Regions from separate parts of the Holdemanella hominis genome, predicted to be linked through region 2. Evidence: riboswitches for the same ligand, from Rfam matches in the RefSeq annotation. Region 2 holds a riboswitch; the other holds the start of a gene.
The links. A riboswitch is a leader RNA that binds a small molecule or an ion and turns the genes downstream of it on or off. The one in region 2 is predicted to bind FMN.
Positions count from the first base shown of each region.

Region 1: it holds a riboswitch for FMN, as region 2 does, so the genes downstream of both, H8911_RS05515 (ECF transporter S component) here and H8911_RS09105 (ECF transporter S component) in region 2, are expected to answer to the same signal.

Region 1 is NZ_JACRWH010000016.1:9,545-16,729, forward strand. Features, by position in the region: gene H8911_RS05500 (gamma-glutamyltransferase family protein) at 1-1,005, opposite strand, end outside; gene H8911_RS05505 (LytR/AlgR family response regulator transcription factor) at 1,554-2,216, opposite strand; gene H8911_RS05510 (creatininase family protein) at 2,273-3,034, opposite strand; gene H8911_RS05515 (ECF transporter S component) at 3,024-3,653, opposite strand; FMN riboswitch at 3,745-3,863, opposite strand; gene uvrB (excinuclease ABC subunit UvrB) at 3,941-5,914, opposite strand; gene H8911_RS05525 (S41 family peptidase) at 5,962-7,185, opposite strand, start outside.
Region 2 is NZ_JACRWH010000042.1:1,166-8,350, forward strand. Features, by position in the region: gene H8911_RS09085 (transglycosylase domain-containing protein) at 1-1,502, opposite strand, end outside; gene recU (Holliday junction resolvase RecU) at 1,503-2,096, opposite strand; gene gpsB (cell division regulator GpsB) at 2,201-2,542, shown strand; RNA gene rnpB (RNase P RNA component class B) at 2,547-2,890, shown strand; FMN riboswitch at 2,966-3,079, shown strand; gene H8911_RS09105 (ECF transporter S component) at 3,167-3,805, shown strand; gene H8911_RS09110 (pyridoxamine 5'-phosphate oxidase family protein) at 3,813-4,268, shown strand; gene H8911_RS09115 (magnesium transporter CorA family protein) at 4,449-5,387, shown strand; gene H8911_RS09120 (COG2426 family protein) at 5,438-5,914, opposite strand; gene H8911_RS09125 (HdeD family acid-resistance protein) at 6,063-6,647, shown strand; gene H8911_RS09130 (iron-containing alcohol dehydrogenase) at 6,659-7,185, shown strand, end outside.

The DNA of each region.
Region 1 (7,185 bases), on a different contig from region 2:
TGGCAAAGCCAAATGACCAATTTGACTTGCTCTTTGTTTACCATAATCAACACTTATCAAATCATCCACTGGCATATTCATACATTTAGGATCTGTAACATATTCTTTGGCATCCGCAAAAGCCATTTTTAAAGCTTCCATCTGCGTATGAATACAATCCACATCTCTTTCTTTAAATTGAAAATTATTTAAAACATTCAAAGCCATTAAAGCCACAATGCCCTGTCCATTAGGAGGTAATTCCCACACTTGATAGCCATGATAAGCTACATGAATTGGATTGACCCATTCAACCTTGTGATCTTCTAAATCTTGTTTTCGTAAGAATCCACCAAATCTTTTAGATTCTTCATCAATTCGATCTGCCAATTCTCCATAATACAAAGAATCTGTATTTGTATCAGCAATCTTTTCTAGTGCATCCGCAAGTTTTGGCATGCAAATCATCTGTCCTGGTTCAGGTGTTTTTCCATCAAAAGTAAAAGTATCATACCAGCTCTTAAACTCCTCACTATTTGGAATCGCATTTAATGCTTTTTTCCACATACGAGCAATCTCTGCACTGACTGGATATCCATTTCTTGCATAATCAATGGCAGGTTCTAATAACTTTTTAAACGGCAAAGAACCAAATCTTTCACTTAAAGCTTTCCAACCCTTTACTGCACCAGGCACCGTAACTGGAATCCATCCTCGTTTTGGAATTTCATCCACTTTATCTGCCGAAATCGCATATGGAGAATGACCTGAACTGTTCATGCCATACATCTTATTTTTCATCCACACAATCGCAAATCCATCGGATCCAAGTCCATTTGAACATGGTTCTACAACCGTCAAACAAGCTGCCGTCGCAATGGCCGCATCTACGGCATTTCCACCCTGCATAAGCATTCTTAAACCAGCTTGTGTAGCTAAATTATTTCCTGTGCAGACAACTCCGTTTCGTGCAATCACATTCGTTCTTTTGGATGCGAATGGATTATCATAATAGTTAATTTCCATATCTTCATCACCGAGACAATTATACAAAAATTAGAGCAGACATTCCATCTGCTCTGATTTATTTATTCACTTTTTTTAAACCGGATAACTTTTCTACCTTATCCAATTTTTTATCATCCGCATTATGATTTTATTCTATTCATTTTCCTTAAGCATTTTCTCAAGTATGACCATATATGAGTATCTTTAAGTTCCATGATCTAGATTGGATGATATCCTTAACATTCCAAGTACTCTATCCTTTTTGTGATTATTCACTCAATAAAACCCTTTATCTAAATCCTATTTCCTTTTCTTGTTAAGTTCCACTGAATGTTTTTTCTAGAATTCCTCTAGCTTAACCTTTGGAGCCTTCTCTCCATAGCTTCAACTTTTTATAGTTAAAACTTTCCGTTTCAACCCTATGTTATTGTCATCTTCTCACCGCTCTCTTTTTGTCTCAAGAGAAGTTTTCTCTGCTCTTACTTCTCTTTGCACTTTCATTATAACCAACAAAATCAAAAAGAAAAGACAAGTGGTAAAACTCGCCTTTTTACTGGTAAAATCGGTTATTTCATCGATATCTTTCGTTTTTTTCCTCTCGAAACAGGAATCAGAACCTTGTTTATAAGCTCAACTTCATCTTTATACCAAACCACAATATATTTAGAATTCACAATATAGGATACGTGTACTCGTAAAAAACCGAACTCTTTAAACACTTCTTCAAGTGCATTCATACTATCACGCTTATGAAAAACGCCTTTTTTTGTATAGAAATACACCATCTTTTCATTCTTTTCCAAATAGTAGATATCTTCATACGAAAGATTCATACGAACTCCATCATAATTAAATTCATATACATGACTTTGAATACATTGCGAACGAATCATTTGATCATAAGCTGAAATGTCATCTGCGATATTTTCTTTTGAAATATAGAACACACGACTTCTTTCATCATCGCCACGCGTCTTAATTGGATTTTCACACACATAAATCACAATCGCATTTGGATTATCATGTACAAATACACTTTCAATACGATTCGTCTTAAACATTTCATCAAACACAAATAATTGATACTCTTCTTTCTTCATCCGTTTTGCCAGATCACTCGCCTTTAAGTAATGACGAAAACACCAATCCTCATGCATAAACAATTTAGATAATTGAAAAACGATGTCCTTAGTTTCTTTTTCATATTCTAATATGGCTACTTTTATCATACTTATAATTATAAAGAGTGAACGCATTTTTATCAAATGTAAACCATTTCAAAATATTATTCTTTAAAGTCACGAATTAAAATCAAATCCTTAACAATTTCTTTTGCGCTAATTGATAAAATGATTTCTCCCTTTTCTTTAGTCGCACCCTTTGGATCTCCACCAATCCCAATTGGTTTTTGCTGCTCAGTTACCCAATCCGATGCAAGCCAAGACAAATGTGCTTTCATAGCTGTATTTTTAGGAATACCCTTTTCACTTGTTTCTAACTTAACTAAACTTTCATCAATTGCCATGACCATGGAAGTTTCCATTTCTCCACCATGAAAATCAAAAGTATTCCCTTTAGAAATTGTTGCCTTTACAACTGGATGATCAAAGGCTCCTGAGTTTAATACAAATGGATACACTTTAAAATCGCTTCTTACTTCTCTAGAAATCAAATTTGCGACCGGTGCATTTCCACCATGACATACAAGAAAAGCCAATTTTTTAAAGCCATGATGAGCTAGACTTTCACATAAGTCATACAACATATGATAGTAAGTCATAGGTTTAAATGTAATAGAGCCACAAAACTCTTTATGTTCCGTACTCAATCCAACTGGAATGACTGGAAACAACAATAAATGTATGTCCTCATCCTTTAACTCTTTTTCAATATAGTCACACATGGCTGTGGCAATGAGTGTATCCGTACCAAGTGGTGCTTGATTTCCATGTTGTTCTAATGCACCTAATGGAATCAAAACAATTGTGTTTTCTCGATCGACTTGTTCCATTTCTAAACGTGTTAATTCTTGATACTTACAAATCATACTTATTTGCCTCATAAATAAACTTAAAACTTGGACGAATGGCAGACAATCTTTCCATCAAGAAATATCCAATGATATAGTTAGCTGAGATTTTGATCAAGTTAAATGGAATTGTCGCAAATGCAATAAATGAAATTAAATCTTTAATACTTGGATTTACAGAACCTACCATTTGCACAACAGAATCTAACGGCATTCCCATAGCTTTGGCATATAGTGGCAAAGTAATACATGCATTACAGAAACATGCGAATACAGTACGAATTAGAATTCCAACAATTAAAGAGACAATAACAGCTTTTCTTGTCTTATTCATCTTCTTGTACACAAACCATGTTGGTAAAATAAATAGAGCAATTCCTAAAAGATTTGCGAGTTCACCCACATAAGCTGTATTTGTTCCTACAGTCACTACTTTTACAATCAATTTAATAACTTCAACTAAAGTGGCAGATACAGGTCCTAGACTAAATAGGGCAATAATACTTGGTACATCACTAAAATCAATCTTGTAGAATGGTGGCATCATTGGTAAAGAAAATTCCAGTGACATCAGTGCCCCGGCAAGACCTGCAAGCATCGCCGTTAATACAATTGTTTGAACATTCCATTTTTTCATCTTTTTACCTCCTTTTGATTCGGATAAGCTCTTCCAAAAGGAAAACCCCAAGAAAAATCTTCTCGGGGTCTAAAAAATACAAAAAATACTTTTGTGTCTTCTACCATCCAGACTATACTGTCGGTCTTGGAATTACACCAAGTCAGCCACTTGCGTGGGTCGCGGACTTTTACCGCCGGTAGGGAATTGCACCCTGCCCCGAAGAACTCATTGAATCTATGTTCGCAAATAAAATAACACACTTATTTTCATTATGCAATTAATTTGTTTATTTTTTCACAATGTGACTATTTTTCACCTTTCATCTCAAATAAGATATCTCTTAACTGCGCTGCTCTTTCGAAATCTAAAGTACGAGCTGCCTCTTTCATTTCCTGCTCTAATTCTTTGATCATCTTTTCCTTTTGTTTTGCCGGCAACTTTTTCTTCTTCAAATACTTAGCTGCCATTTCCTTAGTTTCCTTAGAACGAACTACATCGTGGATTGGTTTGATGATTGTCTTAGGAACAATACCATGTTTTTCATTGTATTCCATCTGAATCGATCTACGTCTTGCGGTTTCATCTATGGCTTCTTGCATACTTTCCGTAATTTTGTCGGCATACATAATAACTTTACCTTTGGCATTACGTGCCGCACGACCAATAATCTGAATCAATGATCGTCTTGATCTTAAGAAACCTTCTTTATCCGCATCTAATATCGCAATCAAGCTGACTTCCGGAATATCCAAGCCTTCCCTTAATAAGTTGATACCTACAAGTACATCGTATTTTCCTTGGCGTAAATCATGAATGATCTCCGTACGTTCAATCGTTGTAACTTCATGGTGTAGCCACGCTACTTTTAAATCCATATTCTTTAAATAGGAAGTTAAATCTTCAGCCATACGAACCGTTAGCGTCGTAATCAGAGTTCTTTCATGTTTTTCAAGGCGCTCCTTGATTTCATCTACTAAGTCATCAATTTGACCTTCAATAGGACGTACTTCGACTTCCGGGTCTAAAAGACCTGTTGGACGAATGATTTGTTCAACAATTTCCCCATGCGTTTGATCCAGTTCATAATCTCCAGGTGTTGCAGATACAAAGATGGCATTTTTAATCAACCCCTCAAATTCATTAAAACGCAAAGGTCGATTATCTAAAGCACTTGGAAGTCTAAAGCCATAATCCACCAATATTTGTTTTCTTGCGCGGTCTCCATTATACATGCCACGAATTTGTGGTAAAGAAACATGACTTTCATCTACCACAAGCAAGAAATCATCTGGAAAATAATCAAATAGTGTATACGGTTTTTCGCCTGGTTTTCTGCCATCAATATGCCTTGAATAGTTTTCAATACCTGGACATACGCCAAATTCCCTTAATGCTTCTATATCATAACGACACCTTTGTTCCAAACGCTCTTTTTCTAATGGTTTATCCTGCTCATCAAAATAAGCCAATCTTTCATCCAATTCTTCTTGAATTGTGTCTGCTGCATGATTGATGATATCCATACTTGTCGCATAGCCATTGGCCGGATAAATAATATACAGCTGATAAGATTGATTGACATGTCCTGTTACTGGATCGACTTCACAAATTCTTTCCACTTCATCATCAAACATTTCAATACGAATTAAATAACGATCTGTATGACCTGGTGTGATTTCAATGACATCCCCACGTACTCTAAAAGTCCCTCTTAATGGATCTGTATCATTACGCTTATATTGTTGATGTACTAACGCTAGCATCAATTCATTTCTTTCAATGATCTGTCCGCTTCTTAAAGTAAAGATCATATGACGATATTGTTCTGGATTACTAGCACCATAAATAGAGGCAACACTAGCTACAATAATCGTATCTCTTCTTTCTAAAACACTATTTACAGCTGCCATTCTAAGCATATCCAATTCTTCATTGGTCTTTGTGTTTTTATCAATATATGTATCTGTTTTTGGCAAATAGGCTTCTGGCTGGTAATAATCAAAATAAGAGACGAAATATTCCACACGATTATGTGGAAAAAATTCTTTAAATTCGGAATACAACTGTCCCGCCAAAGTTTTATTATGTGCAAACACCAAGGTTGGTCGATTCACTTGGGCAATCACATTCGAAATTGTAAATGTTTTTCCAGTTCCTGTAGCTCCCAACAGTACTTGAAATTTTTTATCTTCTTTTAAACCAGAAACCAATTCCCTAATAGCTTCTGGCTGATCTCCACTCGGTTTATATTCAGATATTAATTCAAACTGATTTTTCATACGTTCACATCCTTCTTCTCCATTATATACAAAAAGTAGGTTTATACCTACTTTTGTGCCTCTTCTATCGCTTTTTGTCTTTGCGTATCATCACTTGGTGTTCCATTCATCTTCAACAATACTTTTTCCATCAAAAGATCCCACGTCTTTTTATCACAATCTCCCGTTACTTCTAAACGATTGTCCTGTTGAAAACTTGCCAAAGCTTGAGAGCTGGTATTTGAAAAATATGTATCTGTTCGATCCACATCATATCCTAAATACTTCAGATATACTTGTAAAGCTTGGGCATTATCATCCACGCTGTCTTTTTTGATGACATCCTTTTTCTTGACTTTATAATAGGACGTTGTCTTCACTTCTCCAAGTTTTACTTCAATATCTGGTTTAAAACCCTTCTTGTTGATACTTGTACCTTTTGGCGTATACCAACGTGCCACTGTATACTTAAAACTTGTTCCATCTGAGAATGGTACTGTAACTTGTTCGGTACCTTTACCGTAAGATGTTGTTCCTACCGTAATCACTGTATCCCCTAAATTATCTTTTAAAGCACCAATCAAAACTTCGGCTGCACTTGCCGTATTTTCATTTTGTAGAACAATAATTTTACCCATTTTTACTTGATTGAATTCATCTTTTGCCATTTCTTTAGTAAACTTGCCATCTTTATCTTTTTCCTTAAAGACAACTGACTTTTTGGGAATCAAAGAACTTGAAATTTCCAATGCCGCATTTAAATAGCCGCCACCATTATTACGTAAATCTAAGACCAACTTTTTGATCCCCGCTTCTTGTAGGCGAGACATTGCCTTTGAGAAATCTTTGCCACTATTTTCTGAGAAACTCGTTAGAATAATTTCTCCATAACCTTCGTATACGTTACATACGACCGTTGAATCAAAAGTACCTGGAATCAAATTTGTCGTATATTCTTTTCCATCACGAAGATATTTTGTTTTAACATTCTGCCCTTCATGCGCCTTAATATATTTAATGATTGTGTCTGAATCATTTTCACTACATTTTAAATCATCTAATGAAATGATTTCATCTTGGGGTTTTAAGCCTTTCTTATCCGCTGTTGAATTGATGTATACGTTGGATACGACGAAGTTTTTACTTTCATTTAAATAAAAAGAGATCCCTAATCCTACATTACTTCCTTCAAGACTGCTTGAAAAGGCTCTGGCTTGTTCTAAGTCAAAATAGTTTGTATGAACATCTTGATCTAGAGTTGTCATTCCATCAATAGCTTGTTCCATAAGTTT
Region 2 (7,185 bases):
AATCCTTCAGCTACTTCATCGCTAAAACCAAGCTTTTTACAATAATCGATCCAATAATCATAGCCTTTAGCGGTTACTAAATCAATCATAGCTTGAGCGGCTGTGGTATTTTTTGAAACACCTAATGCATCTTGTAAACTCATAATACCATTGTATTTACCGTCTGAGTTTTTAGGAGCGTAAGAACCATTTTTCCAATAGTCTTTTTTCTTATCGTTTACCTGATGAGAGGTAGACCATCCTAAGATATCAAATGTACTTGCATAGGCAAGTAATGGTTTCATACTTGAACCTGGTTGATTTGGTTCGGTTGAGTAATCAATTTTTACGGAGTCTGAGTGATAACGACGGCCAGGTCCAACTGCAATAATTTCCCCCGTATCGTTTTCAATCATTGAGAAACCAACATCGAAATATTCGTTAGGGAATTGAACGATGTTACCGTTACATATTTCATCAGCTTGTTTTTGAGCATCTTGATTTAGTGCGGTATAGATATCCATTGGAATAATGGCCGGATCTTGTCCAGTTAATTCCATAACCTCACTTAATGTTTGTGTGATATAAGCTTGATTTGGATCATCACTTGTACGCTCTACATATTCTAAAGAGAATGACAAATCTTGGTTTGAAGCAAGATTAAATTCTTCTTCCGTAATATAACCATGTTGTAACATCAATTCTAAAGTTACATTTCTACGATTTTGAGCAGCTTTTAAATGATCTAGCTTTGTGTTTGCTTCGTTTAAATTGTTTAATGGATTGTATGTATCTGGTGCATTGATACAACCTGCCAAGAAGGCAGCCTCACCTAAATTTAATTGGGATACATCTTTGTTAAAGAAGTATTGTGCGGCTTTTTGAATGCCACGTGTATTGTTTCCTGAACCAAACCAAATACGGTTTACGTAGTATTCAAAGATTTGTTCTTTATTAATGCTTTGTTCAGCAATCAATGAAAGATAGATTTCTTGAACTTTTAATTTTAATTTTTGAACGGTTGTGATCGTACCCTGTTCAGTTTCTAATTTCTTTTCCTGGTTCTTAGTAAATGCATTATCAATCATCTGCATGGTTAATGTAGAACCACCTTGAGCAAGACTTCCAGATTTCAAGTTTGCCATAGCAGATTTCAAAAAACGTGGCAAGTCAAATCCATTGTGGTCGAAGAAACGTGAATCTTCAATTGATAAAAAAGCATCGACAACAGATTGTGGAATTTGTGAATAGGTTACGTCTTCACGGATCTCATCTCCAAGTTCATAGAATACGTTGCCTGAAGCATCGTAAAGTCTTGAATTGGATAATGTAGTCAAACCGTCTTGCGAAAAACGCATGCCGTCAGGATCGTTGATAATGTTAACAAGAACGAAGAATACGGAGATGCATCCAACTAAAAATATAGATAAGACGGATACGGCTAGTTTATTCCAAATGTCTAGTTTTCTTCTGTTTGTCTTTTGTGTTTTTGGCTTATTTTGTTCGTGTTGTGATTGGGCCATTTACTTATCCTCCTTAAAATAGAGTTCATCTACAGCTTTTAAATACGCTAACCTAGGATATAATCCTTCTTGAATAAGAATCCCGTGGGATTGAAACCAAGAATATGGTATAGAGCTTTTGTCTATATTTTCTATTTTATCTATGAGCAGTTTTGAATCAATAAGGTAGGTTTCGTTATGATAATTAAATCGAATAATAAAAAAACCAATACCTCCATGAAATACAACTTTTTTTAGATGTTTGATTTGATGTGGGTGAATCATAAAGAGTGGGAAACTCGTTTTATTTTTCGTTTCCTTTGCTTCAAAATCAATGTATTTACCTCGATATACGCCGTTGTAGTCCGTCGTGGAAGGCGTTTTATAGTAAGCTTCAGTAATTTTAGCTCTTTGCCTTTTTGGATAGTCCACATGAACAACTTGAACGGGTGTTGGCTTTTTATAAATCAAAGCTTTATCGAGTTCTCTATAATATTTATTAGAGTCATTTATATCGTTTTCGAGGCGCATACCTCGAGAACTATAACTCTTTTGTTGCATTGTATTTATGGTTGAAATTGCATTCGGATATTTAATAGTGCTCATCACGAACATTATATATGAAAAAGAATGAACATTCAATGAATCTGAAAAGTCAGAGTTGATTTTTTTGTGTAAAACATTCATAATACTTAGGTAGATATAGGGGGGACTTATATATGGCAAAAGATATGAATTTGACAGCTCAGGAAATTTATGAAAAAGAATTTCATGTAGACTTGAAGGGATATGCCCCTGCTGAAGTAGATGAATTTCTAGATATGGTAATTGAAGATTATCAAAAATATGATGAAAAAGTAGAAGAATTAGGTGCTGCAGTCACTCGTTATGAAGAAAAAATCAAAGAATTGCAGCAACAGTTGTTTGCGTTACAAAGTGAGAATGAAAACTTAAACGAAAAAGTAAATTCTGATTTTGTGAATGGAAGCAGTAATACAGTCGATATTTTAAAACGTATTGCACGTTTGGAAAAAGCTGTATTTAATCAAAGTGAAGAATAGTGAATTAAATCGACAGTCGCTGGCTACATAGATAGTTAGAGGAAAGTCCATGCTCGCACAATCTGTGATGATTGTAGTGTTTGTGCTAGATGAATAAATAAGTCTAGGCAAGTTATTGCTTGACGGCTGTTTTGTTTGCTAAGGGAAACTATGTAAACAAACTTTAAAAGTGCCACAGAGACGAATCTATATGGAAACGTATAGGGTGGAACGGGTAAACCCCACAAGCGAGAAACCCAAATTTGGTAGGGGAACCGGCTGGAATGAAACGAAAGGAAGGCTGGATAGCTTTATGCTATAGATAAATGACTGTCACCACGCAAGTGGAACAGAACATGGCTTATGATTTAAGGATACTACAAAGAGCAATTTAATTTGCTCTTTTTTTTTACTTGAAACAAGTGTATACTGAATTTGCATAAATTAAATCTTCAGGGTTGGGTGAAATTCCCTATCGGCGGTAAACCCCGCGAGCATTATGCATGAACTGGTGCAATTCCAGTGGCGACAGTATAGTCTGGATGGAAGAAGATGTTTTTATATATTCTTTTGTATATTTAAACGCGCCTAGGGGATTTTCTTTAGGCACGTTTTTTTAGTTGATATATGAAGGGATGATGATTTATGAGTTCAACAAAGAAACTAACAACGATTGCGATCTTAAGTGCGATGGCAATGGTTTTAAACTTATTGATACAATTTCCAATTGTACCAGCCGTATCTTTTCTAAGCTACGATCCAAAAGATATCATTATTGTGATTGCAGGATTTATTTATGGCCCTATGACATCTTTTATTATGAGTCTATTGTGTTCGTTTTTAGAAATCGTATTCCGTGGAGGAAACTTATTAGATGTTTTGATGAATGTGATTTCAACTTGTACATTTGCATGTGTTGCAGCTTGCATCTATAAGTATAAACACTCTAAAAAAGGAGCTATCATCGGCTTGGTATTAGGAACTGTATGCTGTACATTGAGTATGACATTATGGAACTATATTGTTACACCGATTTATTATCAAATGCCAAGAAGTGCAGTGGTCGGTATGTTACTTCCAGGTATTGTTCCATTCAATTTTATTAAATGTACATTAAATGCAGCCTGTGCAATGTTGATCTACAAACCACTTGTAAATGCGTTGAGAAATACGCAGTTTGTTACACAGCCTAATACAAGTGAAGGACTTACAAAAGATGTTGGAATTGTCAGTGCATTTATTATTGTATCAATTGCAGTTTTAATATTAGTTATGAAAGGTTAGGAAAAACATGGAACTTTTAGAAGCAAAAAAAATTATGGATGAAAAATTAGGGGATTATAAAATCATGGCTTTGGCTAGCTGTGTAGACGATTATCCTATGGTAAGAAATGTAAGTTGCGTTTTCTACAATGACAAGATTTATTTTAAGACGGACAAAAACTTTAGAAAAACACAACAATTGTTCAAAAATGATAAAGTAGCTATGTGCTTTAATGGAGTGCAAGTAGAGGGGACAGCTAAAAACTTAGGCTTGGTTGTTGATGAACCTGGTCGTATTTTTGAAAAGAAATACAAAGAATTCTTGTGGCAAAGCTACAATGCATATTCACATGTAGATACAGAAATTCTAATTGAAGTTACACCTAAGTTTGTTGAAATCTGGGATGAAGACAAAGATCGTAATGCATTCCAATTGTTTATTGATTTTGACAAAGAAACAGTGGAATACAAACCTTATGACTAGTTTTTACTAGTCTTTTTTTTGTGAAAATTTACAAGAAAATGACATGAATATGATACAATATTCTCTAGTAGAAAGTAGGTGGAAACATGTCTCCAGACCCGAGTTATTTTAATAATAAAAATGTATATATGTTCGGAGACATGGGATTTGTCTTCGTTTAAGATATAAGGAGGACAAATTGTGTTAGAGTTTTATAAAACATTTGAAGATGGAACACGCAAAATTCAAGAACCAGAACCAGGCTGTTGGATTAATGCGATTGCACCTACAGAAGAAGAAAGATATTATTTGATTGAACAAATTGGTGTTTTACCTGAATTTGTCAAATCTTCACTGGATGAAGAAGAAAGCTCGCATATGGACTATGACGATGATTTTAGACAGTTGTTGATTATTTTTGACTATCCAAGTGCGGAAAATGAAGATGATGATTCGATTGATTCAACTTATTCCACATTGCCAATTGGTATTGTGATTTTAAAAGGATATGTAGTCACAATTAGTTTGTATGAAAACTGGAGTATTTTAGAAATGTCACAAGGAAGAATCAAAGGTATGGATACGCGTTTAAAAACGAGGTTCTTCTTACTTTTAGCTTTGCGTATTTCACAACGTTTCTTGATTTGTCTACGCCAAATTGATCGTTTATCAAGTCGTGCTGAGACGCGTTTACATCAATCGGTAGAAAATGATGAGTTGATTGAAATGTTAGGTTTAGAAAAATCATTGGTTTATTTTTCGACTTCGTTAAAATCGGATGAAGTAACATTAAATAAAATTATGCGTGGAAAACAAATTCAATTGTATGAAGAAGATGAGGATTTGTTAGAGGACGTCATGATTGAAATCCATCAGGCCATCGAGATGTGTAACATTTACTCAAACACAATGGCAGGTACGATGGATACGTTTGCGAGTATTATTTCTAATAATATGAACATTGTCATGAATAAATTGACTGTAATCACAATTGTTATGGCTATCCCAAATATTATTTTTGGATTCTATGGGATGAACGTACAGTTGCCATTTCCGTTTGTATGGTTTCCTAGTTTTGTAGCTATTTTAGCTTGTGTAATTGCGACTGTTTATTTTTTCAGGCACAATATGTTTAAGTAAGGTTTGAAAAAATCAAACCTTTTTTCTTTTAGATAAAAGAAAAAGCACTATTAGAATAGTGCTCCCAGTGCTCCAAACAATCCCATACTCGTAAGAGCCATGATGATACCGGCTAAAATGACACCTAACATAACAGCTAGTACACTCGATTTGAAATTCATATCTAAGATACTAGCGGCAAGTGTACCAGTCCAGGCTCCTGTTCCTGGTAATGGAATGCCCACAAATATTAATAGGGCTACAAACAATCCTTTTCCTGCAGTGGCTTGTAATTTTTTACCACCTTTTTCACCTTTTTCTAGACACCACGTAAAGAAGTTTCCGACAACTGGCTTGTCAGCTCCCCAGACAAGAATCTTTCTGGCAAAGAAATAGATGAAGGGAACAGGAATCATATTTCCAATAATCGCAATTATATAATATTGAATAAATGGTAATCCCATTCCGGCTGCGATTGGAATTGCTCCACGAAGTTCAATAAGTGGTACCATAGATACAAAAAACACAATCAGGTATTTTTTAAACATTTAGAATCTCCTTTTTTTCGACAAATAAAAGTTTATCATTGATGACATAAATTTACAATAATAGACAGAATTTAAAACGTGTCTAGCACTGTGGTGTTGAAAGCGCTAAAAATAGTGTTATACTGAAATCATAAAGGAGATGTTACTTATGAAATGGTTTGATTCTGATTATGATTATATTGATGAATTCAAAACACAATGGAATGAAAGGTATAAAAAGGCTAAAAGAATGAGTATAATATTAAGTATAGTATTGATTCTTATTGGTATTTTATGTTTTGTGTTTCCAGAAAAGGTATTCACAACGATTCAAATTATCGCAGCCATTGGCTTGATTGTTTGGGGTGCATGTGAAATTTATTCATATATCACAACAACCTTCTTCTTTAGAGATGCAATGTGGCTAGCCAGTGGTATCTTAAATATTTTGTTAGGTTGTTTATTATGCACGATGCCAGTTACAATTACTGTAAGTACATTTACATTTTTGTTTGCGTTTGTGCTATTGGTCAATGGTATTCAAAAGATTACTTGGGGTTCTAGACTTAGTTTTTTTAGAGTGATCGATACGAAATATTTAAGTTTTACAGGTTGGGTCAATCTGTTGTTAAGCATTATTTTTTTGGTAATGCCATTCCAAAGTGCTTTAGTCATTAATTATATTATTGCGACCTATTTGGTTGTGGCTGGTCTTAGCTTGTCGATTGAAGCTGTTTCAATGAAAAAGATTTAAAAGGGGTAAACATGGAAAAATTTAAGTTTTATGCACCAACAAAAGTGTATTTTGGTAAAGATGAGGAACAAAGGGTTGGAAAGATTTTACAAGAATATCATCCAAAGAAAGTATTGATTCATTATGGAGGGAAAAGTGCCATTCAATCCGGTCTTTTGGATCGAGTGAAAAAGGCGCTTGATGAAGAAAATATTGCCTATTGTTTGTGTGGAGGTGTTGTTGCTAATCCATTACTTTCAAAGGTGAACGAAGGAATTCAAATTTGTAAAGAAGAAGGAGTTGACTTTATTCTTGCTGTTGGTGGAGGAAGCGTTTTAGACTCAAGCAAAGGCATTGCATATGGTGTTTATAATGAAGGTGATGTCTGGGATTATTACGCAAGAAAGAAAAAGGTGAAGGGTGCTTTACCTATGGGGTGTATCTTAACGCTATCCGCAACAGGCAGTGAAATGAGCAATTCAAGTGTAATCACAAATGAAGATGGTAATCTGAAACGTGGTTTAAGCAGTGATTATGGATATTTTAAATTTTCTATTTT